Regions from separate parts of the Carnobacterium iners genome, predicted to be linked through region 3. Evidence: a T-box and tRNA genes for the amino acid it is inferred to sense, from the RefSeq annotation. Region 3 holds a T-box; the other regions hold tRNA genes.

What was found. The T-box of region 3 lies ahead of tyrS (tyrosine--tRNA ligase). A T-box ahead of a tRNA ligase gene usually reads a tRNA of that ligase, here a tRNA-Tyr.
Region 1: it has a tRNA-Tyr gene. The T-box ahead of tyrS (tyrosine--tRNA ligase) is inferred to sense a tRNA for this amino acid. The anticodon was not compared.
Region 2: it has a tRNA-Tyr gene. The T-box ahead of tyrS (tyrosine--tRNA ligase) is inferred to sense a tRNA for this amino acid. The anticodon was not compared.

What each region holds. Positions count from the first base shown of each region.
Region 1 is NZ_FXBJ01000002.1:1,793,363-1,798,636, forward strand. It holds rRNA gene B9Y54_RS08570 (23S ribosomal RNA) at 1-1,865, shown strand, start outside; rRNA gene rrf (5S ribosomal RNA) at 1,955-2,070, shown strand; tRNA gene B9Y54_RS08580 (tRNA-Asn) at 2,082-2,154, shown strand; tRNA gene B9Y54_RS08585 (tRNA-Ser) at 2,208-2,296, shown strand; tRNA gene B9Y54_RS08590 (tRNA-Glu) at 2,309-2,380, shown strand; tRNA gene B9Y54_RS08595 (tRNA-Val) at 2,392-2,464, shown strand; tRNA gene B9Y54_RS08600 (tRNA-Asp) at 2,480-2,552, shown strand; tRNA gene B9Y54_RS08605 (tRNA-Phe) at 2,567-2,642, shown strand; tRNA gene B9Y54_RS08610 (tRNA-Tyr) at 2,655-2,738, shown strand; tRNA gene B9Y54_RS08615 (tRNA-Trp) at 2,766-2,836, shown strand; tRNA gene B9Y54_RS08620 (tRNA-His) at 2,872-2,944, shown strand; tRNA gene B9Y54_RS08625 (tRNA-Gln) at 2,954-3,025, shown strand; tRNA gene B9Y54_RS08630 (tRNA-Cys) at 3,057-3,127, shown strand; tRNA gene B9Y54_RS08635 (tRNA-Leu) at 3,158-3,241, shown strand; gene B9Y54_RS08640 (hypothetical protein) at 3,448-3,885, shown strand; gene B9Y54_RS08645 (OsmC family protein) at 3,919-4,347, shown strand; gene B9Y54_RS08650 (YajQ family cyclic di-GMP-binding protein) at 4,399-4,890, opposite strand; gene B9Y54_RS08655 (YitT family protein) at 5,062-5,274, shown strand, end outside.
Region 2 is NZ_FXBJ01000002.1:2,097,515-2,102,788, reverse strand. It holds rRNA gene B9Y54_RS10070 (23S ribosomal RNA) at 1-2,817, shown strand, start outside; rRNA gene rrf (5S ribosomal RNA) at 2,907-3,022, shown strand; tRNA gene B9Y54_RS10060 (tRNA-Asn) at 3,034-3,106, shown strand; tRNA gene B9Y54_RS10055 (tRNA-Ser) at 3,160-3,248, shown strand; tRNA gene B9Y54_RS10050 (tRNA-Glu) at 3,261-3,332, shown strand; tRNA gene B9Y54_RS10045 (tRNA-Val) at 3,344-3,416, shown strand; tRNA gene B9Y54_RS10040 (tRNA-Asp) at 3,432-3,504, shown strand; tRNA gene B9Y54_RS10035 (tRNA-Phe) at 3,519-3,594, shown strand; tRNA gene B9Y54_RS10030 (tRNA-Tyr) at 3,607-3,690, shown strand; tRNA gene B9Y54_RS10025 (tRNA-Trp) at 3,718-3,788, shown strand; tRNA gene B9Y54_RS10020 (tRNA-His) at 3,824-3,896, shown strand; tRNA gene B9Y54_RS10015 (tRNA-Gln) at 3,906-3,977, shown strand; tRNA gene B9Y54_RS10010 (tRNA-Cys) at 4,009-4,079, shown strand; tRNA gene B9Y54_RS10005 (tRNA-Leu) at 4,110-4,193, shown strand; gene B9Y54_RS10000 (phosphoenolpyruvate carboxykinase (ATP)) at 4,443-5,274, shown strand, end outside.
Region 3 is NZ_FXBJ01000002.1:551,452-556,725, forward strand. It holds gene B9Y54_RS02875 (IS1380 family transposase) at 1-1,112, shown strand, start outside; gene B9Y54_RS12445 (carboxymuconolactone decarboxylase family protein) at 1,312-1,488, opposite strand; gene B9Y54_RS02885 (hypothetical protein) at 1,816-2,058, shown strand; T-box leader at 2,793-3,011, shown strand; gene tyrS (tyrosine--tRNA ligase) at 3,085-4,347, shown strand; gene B9Y54_RS02900 (GNAT family N-acetyltransferase) at 4,437-4,928, shown strand; gene B9Y54_RS02905 (amidase) at 4,977-5,274, shown strand, end outside.

The sequences.
Region 1 (5,274 bases), 1.2 Mb from region 3:
GTTTATGTTAAGTGGAAAAGGATGTGGGGTTGCTTAGACAACTAGGATGTTGGCTCAGAAGCAGCCATCATTTAAAGAGTGCGTAATAGCTCACTAGTCGAGTGACCCTGCGCCGAAAATTTACCGGGGCTAAACATAACACCGAAGCTGTGGATAGAACTTAGGTTCTATGGTAGGAGAGCGTTCTAAGGGCGTCGAAGCTAGACCGTGAGGACTGGTGGAGCGCTTAGAAGTGAGAATGCCGGTATGAGTAGCGAAAGACGGGTGAGAATCCCGTCCACCGAATGACTAAGGTTTCCTGGGGAAGGCTCGTCCTCCCAGGGTTAGTCGGGACCTAAGTCGAGGCCGATAGGCGTAGACGATGGACAACAGGTTGAGATTCCTGTACCAGTTTGTTTTGTTTGAACAATGGAGGGACACAGTAGGCTAAGGAATACGCACTGTTGGATATGTGCGTCCAAGCAACAAGTCTTGAGGTGAGTCAAATGCTTGCCTCTATTAAGGACAAGTTGTGATGGGGAGAGAAATTAAGTATCGAAGTTCCCGATGTCACACTGTCAAGAAAAGCTTCTAGTTAGAAACAATCTGCCCGTACCGCAAACCGACACAGGTAGTCGAGGAGAGAATCCTAAGGTGTGCGAGCGAACTCTCGTTAAGGAACTCGGCAAAATGACCCCGTAACTTCGGGAGAAGGGGTGCTGACCAATTGGTCAGCCGCAGTGAATAGGCCCAAGCAACTGTTTATCAAAAACACAGGTCTCTGCTAAATCGAAAGATGACGTATAGGGGCTGACGCCTGCCCGGTGCTGGAAGGTTAAGAGGATGGGTTAGCTCTCGAGCGAAGCTCAGAATTGAAGCCCCAGTAAACGGCGGCCGTAACTATAACGGTCCTAAGGTAGCGAAATTCCTTGTCGGGTAAGTTCCGACCCGCACGAAAGGCGTAATGATTTGGGCACTGTCTCAACGAGAGACTCGGTGAAATTATAGTACCTGTGAAGATGCAGGTTACCCGCGACAGGACGGAAAGACCCCATGGAGCTTTACTGCAGTTTGATATTGAGTGTTTGTACAGCTTGTACAGGATAGGTAGGAGCCTATGAAGCCAGGACGCTAGTCTTGGTGGAGGCAATGGTGGGATACTACCCTTGCTGTATGACCACTCTAACCCTCAGCCATGATCTGGCTGGGAGACAGTGTCTGACGGGCAGTTTGACTGGGGCGGTCGCCTCCTAAAGTGTAACGGAGGCGCCCAAAGGTTCCCTCAGAATGGTTGGAAATCATTCGTAGAGTGTAAAGGCAGAAGGGAGCTTGACTGCGAGACCTACAAGTCGAGCAGGGACGAAAGTCGGGCTTAGTGATCCGGTGGTTCCGTATGGAAGGGCCATCGCTCAACGGATAAAAGCTACCCTGGGGATAACAGGCTTATCTCCCCCAAGAGTCCACATCGACGGGGAGGTTTGGCACCTCGATGTCGGCTCATCGCATCCTGGGGCTGTAGTCGGTCCCAAGGGTTGGGCTGTTCGCCCATTAAAGCGGTACGCGAGCTGGGTTCAGAACGTCGTGAGACAGTTCGGTCCCTATCCGTCGCGGGCGCAGGAAATTTGAGAGGAGCTGTCCTTAGTACGAGAGGACCGGGATGGACACACCGCTGGTGTACCAGTTGTTCTGCCAAGAGCATCGCTGGGTAGCTATGTGTGGACGGGATAAACGCTGAAAGCATCTAAGCGTGAAGCCCCCCTCAAGATGAGATTTCCCATCACGTAAGTGAGTAAGACCCCTGAGAGATGATCAGGTAGATAGGTTGGAAGTGGAAGTACAGCGATGTATGGAGCGGACCAATACTAATCGGTCGAGGACTTAACCATTTTTAAACGATGAAGAAACGGTTTTATTGTCTTATAGTTAAACACTACCCAGTTTTGAGAGAACAACGTTCTCTTATAACTAAAAGATGTGTGGTGGCGATGGCAAGAAGGTCACACCTGTTCCCATGCCGAACACAGCAGTTAAGCTTCTTAGCGCCGATGGTAGTGAAGGGTTTCCCTTTGTGAGAGTAGGACGCTGCCGCGCATCTTTATTTTTCCGCAATAGCTCAGCTGGTAGAGCGCATGACTGTTAATCATGATGTCGCAGGTTCGAATCCTGCTTGCGGAGTACATAGATATCTATGGAAATAAATGAATAGAGAGTTCTATTAGAACGACCTTGGAGAGTTGTCCGAGCGGCCGAAGGAGCATGATTGGAAATCATGTAGGCGGTGCACACTGTCTCAAGGGTTCGAATCCCTTACTCTCCGTCATCCTAGTTTGGCCCGTTGGTCAAGTGGTTAAGACACCGCCCTTTCACGGCGGTATCACGGGTTCGAATCCCGTACGGGTCATGTTGGTTACTGGAGGTTTAGCTCAGCTGGGAGAGCATCTGCCTTACAAGCAGAGGGTCGGCGGTTCGATCCCGTCAACCTCCATGTTTAAAATTTAAAGGTCTCGTGGTGTAGGGGTTAACATGTCTGCCTGTCACGCAGAAGATCGCGGGTTCGATTCCCGTCGAGACCGTTGCAACAAATTAAGGCCTGGTAGCTCAGTTGGTAGAGCACTTGATTGAAGCTCAAGGTGTCGGCAGTTCGATTCTGTCCCAGGCCACCATTTTTTAATAGCGGAGGGGTAGCGAAGTGGCTAAACGCGGCGGACTGTAAATCCGCTCCTTCGGGTTCGGCAGTTCGAATCTGCCCCCCTCCACCATTTTTTTAAAGAGTGACCTTTTTTTATAGGGATATAGTTCAATGGTAGAATTATGGTCTCCAAAACCATCGATGTGGGTTCGAATCCTACTATCCCTGTGTTGTATTTTTAAAAAAACTACCCTTTTATTATGGCGATTGTGGCGAAGTGGTTAACGCACCGGATTGTGGTTCCGGCATTCGTGGGTTCGATCCCCATCAGTCGCCTTTTTTTATTGGGCTATAGCCAAGCGGTAAGGCAAGGGACTTTGACTCCCTTATGCGTTGGTTCGAATCCAGCTAGCCCAGTTTTATTTTTTAACCAATCCAATTTAATGATGGCGGTATAGCCAAGTGGTAAGGCAGAGGTCTGCAAAACCTCCATCACCGGTTCAAATCCGGTTACCGCCTTATTCGATAGATTGATTGTTTACCTATCATGCCGACGTGGCGGAATTGGTAGACGCGCTGGACTCAAAATCCTGTGCCCGCGAGGGCGTGCCGGTTCGATTCCGGCCGTCGGTATAAAATAGACATCAAACGTTTCTGTAACGTTGCGGTGTTTTTTTTTGTGGAAAAATAAATTAATGAAGTTTTTAGGTTCTATAATCGGTTATGAAGCAAAAGGAGTATAATCCATTTAAAATGATTGATAAGCTTGTATTTCAGTGTTTAAGTACGTTATACTTGTCTTGAAAATGGTAGTAAAAAATATGAAATGAGGTATTCAATTGACTAAAATAACAGATCAGTTCGAAGCAATATTAAAACAGAAACAAATCCCTTTAGCTAAAAGAGAAATTGAAAATGGCCAAGTTTCTTATAATGGAAAATTTCAATTAACAAACGAAAAAGCTTTACCTTTTGGTATTGTATTTGATAAAGAAGACGAGAGATCAGATTATCAAATCGTATACCATCATTTAGCTTTTGTATCAAACTTTAGTAAAAAAGTAACTGTGTTAGAGTTGATTAACGAGTTAAACGAATTACAATCAGGTTATTATCGTATTTGTCTAGGTTCTGATGGCGAAATTTACATGAGATTATTAGGCAGAACCTCAACGGACGTTATGCCTCTTTATGAAATGCTAGTAACAGGTTCAACTATTGCTAAAGCTATTTTACCAAGAATTGAAGAAGTTCTTAATGACAAACAAGTAAAATAAAGACGATAAAACTTGTCTAAAGGAGATAAAAATATGACAGCTCCCAAAAGTCTATTCCATGCTGAAATGGTTAATGAAAATGGTGTCGATGGAGTAGCTTATGTAAAAAATGATGGCTTAAAAGTAAGTCTATCTAGTCCGACTTCAAGTGCTCCTGGGACAAATCCAGAAGAATTGTTGGGTCTTTCTTTAAGTACTTGTTTAAATGCTACAATTCAATCCGTATTAAAGGCTAGAGGCAAACAGAATAAGAGTAGAGTCGAAGTTCAAGTAGATTTTGTAAAAGAAACAACAAAACCTGGTTATTATTTTGATGTACTTGCTACAGCACAAATAGATGGATTAGGATTTGATGAAGTACAAAAACTTGTAGAAGTAGCAGAGCGACTTTGTCCAGTATCTAAATTATTAATGGGCAGTCAAACTGTTATTGTCAAGGCTATCGAAGGTTACACGAATTAAAAAATAAAAAACCTGTTGCTCACATCGAACACTGCTGAGCAACAGGTTTTTTTAACGGTAATTAGTAAATTGTAATGCGATTGGTAAATTAGCTTCACGTAATAGAGCCATTACTTTTTGCAAATCGTCTCTATTTTTACCAGTGACCCTAATTTGGTCGTCTTGAATTTGTGTTTTTACTTTTAGTTCAGCTTGTTTAATGAGTTGTATTATTTTTTTTGTATTTTCTTTATCAATTCCATTAACTAAATCAGCTGTTTGCCTGATATTTCCGCCAAAGGCTTTTTCAATTTTTTCGAAGTGAAGATTTTTTGAAGAAATGTCTCTTTTAACTAGTTTATTAGTCAAGATATCTTTCACTTGTTCTAATTTAAATTCGCTTTCTGAAACAATAACTAATTGATCTTTTTCTAATTTAACTTCACTAATTGTGCCTTTGAAATCAAAGCGGGTATCAATTTCTTTTTTGACCATTTGGATTGCATTTTTTACTTCTTCTAAATTTGTTTCTGAAACAATATCAAAACTAGCTTCTTTTGCCATTATTTTGCCTCCATTAAATTTATGAAATTGGTTACATTAGTTATATTGTACCATAATTTGTAGCGTGGCTAAAGATAGCATAACAAATAAAACAAAGACATAGAGTCATTTCTTTATGACTTATCAAAATCTTGTTAAACGGTACAAACAATAGTCTCAGGAGGGTACACATTGAAACAACTAAAAACACCGATTTTTTGGAAAGAGCAAGCTAAAAAAATATTTTTCGTTTTATTTGCATCTATTACAAATTCGTTTGCCTTAAATAATTTTTTGATTCCATCTCAAATATATGCTCCTGGAGTAAACGGGATATCTCAATTGCTCTCACATCTTTTTAAAAATGGATTTCAAATCACAATCGATACGGGGATATTTATATTA
Region 2 (5,274 bases), 1.5 Mb from region 3:
CAGAGATTTCCGAATGGGGAAACCCAACACTCTTTATCGGGTGTTACTATTGACTGAATACATAGGTCAATAGAGGTAGACGCAGAGAACTGAAACATCTAAGTACCTGCAGGAAGAGAAAGAAAAATCGATTCCCTGAGTAGCGGCGAGCGAAACGGGAATAGCCCAAACCAGAAAGCTTGCTTTCTGGGGTTGTAGGACTGAACACATAGAGTCATAAATGAACGAAGTAGGAGAAGCGACCTGGAAAGGTCCGCCGAAGAGGGTAAAAGCCCCGTAACTGAAACTTTGTTCACTCTGATCAGTATCCTGAGTACGGCGGAACACGAGAAATTCCGTCGGAATCCGGGAGGACCATCTCCCAAGGCTAAATACTCCCTAGTGACCGATAGTGAACCAGTACCGTGAGGGAAAGGTGAAAAGAACCCCGGAAGGGGAGTGAAACAGCACCTGAAACCGTGTGCTTACAAGTAGTTAGAGCCCGTTAATGGGTGATAGCGTGCCTTTTGTAGAATGAACCGGCGAGTTACGATCCCATGCGAGGTTAAGTTGATGAGACGGAGCCGTAGCGAAAGCGAGTCTGAATAGGGCGAATGAGTATGTGGTCGTAGACCCGAAACCAAGTGATCTACCCATGTCCAGGTTGAAGGTGCGGTAATACGCACTGGAGGACCGAACCCACGTATGTTGAAAAATGCGGGGATGAGGTGTGGGTAGCGGAGAAATTCCAATCGAACTTGGAGATAGCTGGTTCTCTCCGAAATAGCTTTAGGGCTAGCCTCGGAATTAGAATCATGGAGGTAGAGCAACTGTTTGGACTAGGGGCCCTTCTCGGGTTACCGAATTCAGATAAACTCCGAATGCCATTGATTTATATCCGGGAGTCAGACTACGAGTGATAAGATCCGTAGTCGAGAGGGAAACAGCCCAGACCACCAGCTAAGGTCCCAAAGTTTATGTTAAGTGGAAAAGGATGTGGGGTTGCTTAGACAACTAGGATGTTGGCTCAGAAGCAGCCATCATTTAAAGAGTGCGTAATAGCTCACTAGTCGAGTGACCCTGCGCCGAAAATTTACCGGGGCTAAACATAACACCGAAGCTGTGGATAGAACTTAGGTTCTATGGTAGGAGAGCGTTCTAAGGGCGTCGAAGCTAGACCGTGAGGACTGGTGGAGCGCTTAGAAGTGAGAATGCCGGTATGAGTAGCGAAAGACGGGTGAGAATCCCGTCCACCGAATGACTAAGGTTTCCTGGGGAAGGCTCGTCCTCCCAGGGTTAGTCGGGACCTAAGTCGAGGCCGATAGGCGTAGACGATGGACAACAGGTTGAGATTCCTGTACCAGTTTGTTTTGTTTGAACAATGGAGGGACACGGTAGGCTAAGGAATACGCACTGTTGGATATGTGCGTCCAAGCAACAAGTCTTGAGGTGAGTCAAATGCTTGCCTCTATTAAGGACAAGTTGTGATGGGGAGAGAAATTAAGTATCGAAGTTCCCGATGTCACACTGTCAAGAAAAGCTTCTAGTTAGAAACAATCTGCCCGTACCGCAAACCGACACAGGTAGTCGAGGAGAGAATCCTAAGGTGTGCGAGCGAACTCTCGTTAAGGAACTCGGCAAAATGACCCCGTAACTTCGGGAGAAGGGGTGCTGACCAATTGGTCAGCCGCAGTGAATAGGCCCAAGCAACTGTTTATCAAAAACACAGGTCTCTGCTAAATCGAAAGATGACGTATAGGGGCTGACGCCTGCCCGGTGCTGGAAGGTTAAGAGGATGGGTTAGCTCTCGAGCGAAGCTCAGAATTGAAGCCCCAGTAAACGGCGGCCGTAACTATAACGGTCCTAAGGTAGCGAAATTCCTTGTCGGGTAAGTTCCGACCCGCACGAAAGGCGTAATGATTTGGGCACTGTCTCAACGAGAGACTCGGTGAAATTATAGTACCTGTGAAGATGCAGGTTACCCGCGACAGGACGGAAAGACCCCATGGAGCTTTACTGCAGTTTGATATTGAGTGTTTGTACAGCTTGTACAGGATAGGTAGGAGCCTATGAAGCCAGGACGCTAGTCTTGGTGGAGGCAATGGTGGGATACTACCCTTGCTGTATGACCACTCTAACCCTCAGCCATGATCTGGCTGGGAGACAGTGTCTGACGGGCAGTTTGACTGGGGCGGTCGCCTCCTAAAGTGTAACGGAGGCGCCCAAAGGTTCCCTCAGAATGGTTGGAAATCATTCGTAGAGTGTAAAGGCAGAAGGGAGCTTGACTGCGAGACCTACAAGTCGAGCAGGGACGAAAGTCGGGCTTAGTGATCCGGTGGTTCCGTATGGAAGGGCCATCGCTCAACGGATAAAAGCTACCCTGGGGATAACAGGCTTATCTCCCCCAAGAGTCCACATCGACGGGGAGGTTTGGCACCTCGATGTCGGCTCATCGCATCCTGGGGCTGTAGTCGGTCCCAAGGGTTGGGCTGTTCGCCCATTAAAGCGGTACGCGAGCTGGGTTCAGAACGTCGTGAGACAGTTCGGTCCCTATCCGTCGCGGGCGCAGGAAATTTGAGAGGAGCTGTCCTTAGTACGAGAGGACCGGGATGGACACACCGCTGGTGTACCAGTTGTTCTGCCAAGAGCATCGCTGGGTAGCTATGTGTGGACGGGATAAACGCTGAAAGCATCTAAGCGTGAAGCCCCCCTCAAGATGAGATTTCCCATCACGTAAGTGAGTAAGACCCCTGAGAGATGATCAGGTAGATAGGTTGGAAGTGGAAGTACAGCGATGTATGGAGCGGACCAATACTAATCGGTCGAGGACTTAACCATTTTTAAACGATGAAGAAACAGTTTTATTGTCTTATAGTTAAACACTATCCAGTTTTGAGAGAACAACGTTCTCTTATAACTAAAAGATGTGTGGTGGCGATGGCAAGAAGGTCACACCTGTTCCCATGCCGAACACAGCAGTTAAGCTTCTTAGCGCCGATGGTAGTGAAGGGTTTCCCTTTGTGAGAGTAGGACGCTGCCGCGCATCTTTATTTTTCCGCAATAGCTCAGCTGGTAGAGCGCATGACTGTTAATCATGATGTCGCAGGTTCGAATCCTGCTTGCGGAGTACATAGATATCTATGGAAATAAATGAATAGAGAGTTCTATTAGAACGACCTTGGAGAGTTGTCCGAGCGGCCGAAGGAGCATGATTGGAAATCATGTAGGCGGTGCACACTGTCTCAAGGGTTCGAATCCCTTACTCTCCGTCATCCTAGTTTGGCCCGTTGGTCAAGTGGTTAAGACACCGCCCTTTCACGGCGGTATCACGGGTTCGAATCCCGTACGGGTCATGTTGGTTACTGGAGGTTTAGCTCAGCTGGGAGAGCATCTGCCTTACAAGCAGAGGGTCGGCGGTTCGATCCCGTCAACCTCCATGTTTAAAATTTAAAGGTCTCGTGGTGTAGGGGTTAACATGTCTGCCTGTCACGCAGAAGATCGCGGGTTCGATTCCCGTCGAGACCGTTGCAACAAATTAAGGCCTGGTAGCTCAGTTGGTAGAGCACTTGATTGAAGCTCAAGGTGTCGGCAGTTCGATTCTGTCCCAGGCCACCATTTTTTAATAGCGGAGGGGTAGCGAAGTGGCTAAACGCGGCGGACTGTAAATCCGCTCCTTCGGGTTCGGCAGTTCGAATCTGCCCCCCTCCACCATTTTTTTAAAGAGTGACCTTTTTTTATAGGGATATAGTTCAATGGTAGAATTATGGTCTCCAAAACCATCGATGTGGGTTCGAATCCTACTATCCCTGTGTTGTATTTTTAAAAAAACTACCCTTTTATTATGGCGATTGTGGCGAAGTGGTTAACGCACCGGATTGTGGTTCCGGCATTCGTGGGTTCGATCCCCATCAGTCGCCTTTTTTTATTGGGCTATAGCCAAGCGGTAAGGCAAGGGACTTTGACTCCCTTATGCGTTGGTTCGAATCCAGCTAGCCCAGTTTTATTTTTTAACCAATCCAATTTAATGATGGCGGTATAGCCAAGTGGTAAGGCAGAGGTCTGCAAAACCTCCATCACCGGTTCAAATCCGGTTACCGCCTTATTCGATAGATTGATTGTTTACCTATCATGCCGACGTGGCGGAATTGGTAGACGCGCTGGACTCAAAATCCTGTGCCCGCGAGGGCGTGCCGGTTCGATTCCGGCCGTCGGTATAAAAAAGACACCAAAACGTTAAGTTATCTTAATGTTTTGGTGTCTTTTTACGTATAATTTTGCACTAGTAAATGATTGTATCTTTTTATTGTAAACTAACGGTCTTTTTTGATATGATAAGTGTAGTAATTGAAAGCGCTTTAAAGTAAGTATGAACAGTGGTAATCTAGTAAGGAGGAGGATATTCGTTTCATTTTTCTATCAAATAGAGATACATTATGTCAACTATTTATAAGGGAGTGGATTAAATGTCAACTAAAGAAACTTTTCAAAAATCAGAAATAAGAAAAGATAACACTATTTTTTCATCTTTAAGATCAGTCGTTGAGACAGCTATGTACGGAAATAATGTGAAAAAAGTAATAAGTACAAGTAAAGCGTATAAGTTAGCTTTGAATTCTCCAGGTACAATAGTGACAGATTTATTAGTAAAGTATCCAGAAAAATTAGGTCTTCCAGACGCTGCTAAAGTTTTAGTAGAAAATGGTGGAGCTATTGTTGGTAGAACAGCAGTTGCAAGAAGAATAGTAGGAAATAATAAAGAAGAGGACGTTAAATTGGCTTCAATCGCTAGAGAGGCTGTTTACCAAGGGTCTTTAACTGAACGATATAAAGCAAGTGCATATGTTGGTTTAGATAAAGAGTTTATGATAAAAGCTCATCTCTCTGTTCCGAAAGGGCAAGAAAATAATTTATATTCTTGGTTGTTAAATTTTCAAATAACGAATGATTTTTATGATGACATGTATTCTAATTCACATGAGATAGATGCAGGTGATATTTTCATCTATTCTGATCCTTACTGGAAACATCCTGACTACCCACTTGGGTTAGCTTATTTCGATACCGATCATAATACAGCTGTTATCTTGGGTCTTAATTATTTTGGAGAATTAAAAAAAGCTACACTTACTTTAGCCTGGGGTACAGCTCATAAAATTGGTTTTGCTTCTTGTCATGGAGGACAAAAGAAATTCACATTACCTAATGACACAAATTATGTATCAGCTTTTTTTGGTCTATCCGGTTCAGGCAAATCAACATTGACACACGCTAAGCATAATGGTAAATATCCTATTG
Region 3 (5,274 bases):
TAATTCTTCAACTAATTGCTGGCTATAAAGCTGATTCGTCTGCGACTATCTTACAGTATGATCCAGTATTACAAACTCTATCACAAGAAGAGTGTTTGGCTTCTCAACCGACTATCTCTCGGTTTCTTGATCGCATTACAGACCAAACGATTAATGATTTACAAACCTTTAATCAAACATTAATTGACCAAGCGAGATTTGTTCGCAATGATATGAATATGATTATTGATTTGGATTCTACACACTCTGATACCTTCGGTATTCAGGAACAAACAGATTATAATGCCCACTATCGAACAAACGGTTATCATCCATTAGTCGCATTCGATGGATTAACGGGCGATTTTTTAAAAGCTAAACTTCGTTCAGGAAATCAATACACGTCTAAAGGAGTTAAAGAGTTTCTTGAACCGTTATTAGATCATTATAATCAAGCAGTCCCTACGGCAGATATTTTAGTGCGTGGAGATAGTGGATTTGCAACACCTGATATTTATGAGTTATGCGAAGAATATGGGTCAAACTTTGTCATTCGCCTAAAACATAATAATAATTTATACCGATTAGCAGAAGAGTTTGTGTATTACGACGATAATTATCCTTGGAATGAAAAAGAAGAATACTATTATTCCGTTTCCTATCAAGCAGCGTCTTGGTCTAAACCGCGTAGAGTATGCATTCAATCCATTCGAGAAATGGGTGAATTACTTTTCAAGCATACGTTTATTGTCACAAATTTTTCAGAAAACATTTCATCAAAACAAGTTTTTAAGACGTATAAAAAGCGTGGTGCTATGGAAAACTACATTAAAGAAGCAAAAAATGGTTTCTATTTTGATAAGACAGATAGCCCTAAATTTATTGAAAATCATGCACGTATGATGATAAGTGTCCTTGCATACAACCTAATCAATTTTTTGCGTACAACTTGTTTTGATAAAAATTATAAAGGACTTCAAATTAATACGATTCGTCTTCGCTTATTCAAAGTAGCTGGCAAACTAGTGAGTACTGCGAGAGAAATGTATCTAAAAATTTCTAGTTCGCATGTTTATCAAGCGGAGTTTTATGCCGTCTTTAATCGAATCCAAAGGATTCGGCATTATATTTAAAAACTCCTTAATTTTTTTAAAAAAAACCAATCAAAACCAAGGACCAACTATGCCCAAAATTCGTACTTTCTTAATGAGAAACCAATAAATAAATGAATTAAGTACCAAAAAGTAAAACTATTAAACGTTAATTTGAAAAAAATTTGAAAAAAGTGTGTTAATTGATTAAAAACAACAAAAAATTAAAAGTATGAATCATTCAGGCTACTAATATATTTTTAATTTTTTCACTTTTCATACCTACTTCAAGCGCCATTTTTGTATGAGTATAAGAACAGACGCTACATCCATTTACTTGCGTCACAGCAAGCATAATACGCTCCATGAAATGTGGACTTGAAAGTTCTTTTTTCTTAACCTGTACTAAATCACACATTAAAAAAAGTTAAATATATTGTTCAGTAAAACTCTGTTAAAGAGTATAATTTTTTCCCAAAGCTTTTTTTCATATCCTTACGTTTCTAACATTTTGTGTTTAATCGTCGTATCGCTTGTCTAGTATAACAAATCTTATTTTTTAAAGATAACGGACAGCACTTTCTAGTCTATCTAAACATGGTATTAACTATAATCATTCTGTATAATAAAGAAAACTACTTGAAAACGTTTTTCCAAAAAATAGATAATTTTCATTCGTTTTATAAAATCATTCTTAAGTTATCGAAAAATAGTTCTATTTACTAATATTAAGGGGGTGAGATAAATGTCTCTAGAAACAACTCTACATTTTGATGTCATTCATTATAAGGCAATTGATTTTTGCACCATTGTATTTGAGGTAGAAAAAGATGAATCAACCAATTATAGCGAAAAGACACTTGATCCTGATATCATTATTTTTAATAATCAAAAAAATCGGTTTGATAAATTAAAAGAAAATGGCCAAGTAGAAATAGAAAAAATAACTAAAGATATTTCTCAACCTAAAATACATGAACTCCTGTGAAAAGGACTAACTAAATATTAGTTAATAACTCTTAATTTTTAGATTTAACGATTATTCTGACTGTCTTTTTGATTCTTTAATGATTTTACTTATCTTAACGATAGTAGATTTTTCAAAAAAATTATTCTATCACTAAAAAAGGAAGGATAGCATGAATTTTATCCAAAGATCAATCGAACTTAAATGGCCTCTCTTGTTGTTTGAAGTTATTTTTTTAATTGCAGGGGTTGTGCTTATCGTTAGCGGAATCAAAATACGAAAAAAAAGTACCATTGTCACTATTATTAGTATCACTATAGGTATCCTTACCGCTCTACTCTTTTCCTATAGTTTACTTTGGACCCTCATATTTGGATACAATTCTTGACATCTTAGCAACAAATTACTACTGTAAAAAGTATTTTTAAATCCTATCTCTAGTCCTTGATAATACCGGTATGAGCATTGAAAACAACTTGAAAATAGATGAATCAACTGTTTCTGCATCTGATTTATCTTACAAGTCACACGAATATTGTGCCGTGCTTTTCGTTACCATGAAAGAAAAATAGGCCTAGACTTATATTATTTCCTAATTGATCTTGTCCTAAATCTATTAAAATGGTCTCTCGGATAATAATAAAACTATTCTCCAGATATCCAATAAAGTTAGTTTTCAGATAAATTAACTCACTTATAAAAATAGAATTGACAAGCCAGAATGGGTTGATTATACTAAAATCAATCTAACAGCACTATTTACATTGATTGAGCACAGTAGTAAAAAGAATGTTGTCCCCAGAAAGCTAGTGGCTGATGAAAACTAGTACAATTCTTTTTTGCGAATTACACTCATGAGTACCTTGATTAACCTCAAGCGTTTAACTGGCGTTAACAGTTTACGAGTGGTCAGCAATTATGTCTTTATAATTGTCGGCAAATTGGGTGGTAACACGAAATGATTCGTCCCGATGAAAAGGTTTATTTGACTTTTTCATTGGGATTTTTTTTATTTTTAATACTATTTTTTATAAAGGGGAGTACAACATGACAATTATCGATGAATTAATCTGGCGTGATGCCATTAACCAACAAACAGATGAAGAGGGCCTAACTAATCTAGTTAAAAACAAGAAAATTTCTTTATACTGTGGTGTTGATCCCACTGGTGACAGTATGCATATTGGTCACCTGATTCCGTTTATGATTTTAAAGAGATTCCAACTTGCTGGGCATCGTCCTGTTATTTTAATTGGCGGCGCAACGGGCACGATTGGTGATCCAAGTGGAAAGTCTGAAGAACGTGTTTTACAGACAATGGAACAAGTCCAAGAAAATGTTAGGAAACTTAGCACACAAATGGTTCGTCTTTTCGATGCTGGTGGCAGCAATGGTATTAAAATGGTAAACAATTATGACTGGACTAAAGATTTGAGTCTACTTGACTTCTTACGTGATTACGGTAAAAGTTTCAACGTCAATACGATGTTAGCTAAAGATATCGTCGCTAGTCGCTTAGAAACGGGTATTTCTTTTACAGAATTTACCTATCAAATTTTACAATCAATGGATTTTTTACACTTATATCAACATGAAGATGTGCAATTACAAATTGGTGGAGCAGATCAATGGGGAAATATTACTGCTGGTTTAGAATTCATTCGTAAACAAGAAGGTTCAAAGGCCCAAGCATATGGCCTAACAATCCCACTTATGTTAAAAGCTGATGGAACAAAATTTGGAAAAACAGCCGGTGGAGCAGTCTGGTTAGATTCTGAAAAAACAACACCTTATGAATTCTATCAATTTTGGCTAAACCAAGATGATCGTGACGTAGTAAAATATTTGAACTATTTCACGTTCTTGTCAAAAGAAGAAATTGATCACTTAGCTGAAAAAGTAGCCTCTGAGCCACACATGCGTGAAGCTCAAAAAACACTCGCACGTGAAATGACGTTATTTGTTCATGGCGAAAATACTCTAAATGATGCTGAAAAAATTACAGCAGCTCTTTTCTCTGGCGATGTAAGAACGCTAACCGCCAACCAAATTGAAGAAGGTTTTAAAAATATGCCAACTTTTGAAGCTCCTAAAGAAGAGCGAAATATTGTTGAGTGGCTGGTTGATGTTGTCGGTATTGAGCCTTCAAGACGTCAAGCACGTGAGGACATCACTAATGGTGCTCTTTCAATGAATGGTGAAAAAATTCTAAGTGTCGATACGATTGTTACCCCTGAAAATTCATTCGATGAACGCTTTATCCTAATACGCCGCGGAAAGAAAAAGTATTTCCTTGTAAAATTAGTTTAATAATAAGATGTGCTTATTATAGGCACTGCTAAAAAGGATGTAGGTGTTTTAAACTACAGTCCTTTTTGGTCTATTTAGGAGGAAAAATCATGATTCAACTCAAAGCTGTTACTCTACTAGAAGATGTTAAACTCATAGTTTTGTTGGCTAAAGAGATTTGGTATGAACATTATACGGCGATCATCGGCGCCAAACAAGTTCAGTATATGCTAGCTAACTTACAGTCTGAGATAGCTATCTTAAATGATTTAAAACAAGGAAAAGAATATGTACTTGTTGAGTCAAATCAACTCGCTATTGGATATGTTAGCTATGAATTAACAACTAACCAGCTTTTTCTTAGTAAACTGTATTTGAAAAAAAGTGAACGCGGCAAAGGCACTGGCCGTTTTGTTCTAGCTCAATTAAAAGATATTGCCAAAAAAAATAAAAAAGATGGGATTGTTTTAACTGTTAATAAAAATAATCAGGCTAGTATTTCTGTCTATAAAGCATTCGGCTTTATTTTAATAAAGGAACAACTCGTCGATATTGGAAATGGTTATGTCATGGATGATTATATTTTTTATTATTCTCTCTAACTAAAACTATTTATTAAAAAATAATCAGCAAGAAATGAGGTTTTTAGTATGAAAATAAATCGAAAAAATGATGGGTTAGCTTTAGCTAAAAAACTTCACGACAAGAAAGTTACACCGTTTGAATTGGTAGAAGAAGCTTTCAAAAAACTTGAAATTGAAAATTCAAAATGGAATGCCGTCATCCATACTCGTAAAGAAAAAGCTTTGAAAGAAGCGCTAAATAACGACTTTTCTAATACACTGTTTGGTGGGTTACCAATTTTAGTCAAAGGACTGGGTCAAGATATCGCTGAGGAGCCTAGCACATCTGGCTCACGGCTTTTAAAAAATTATTGCGCTAAACAGA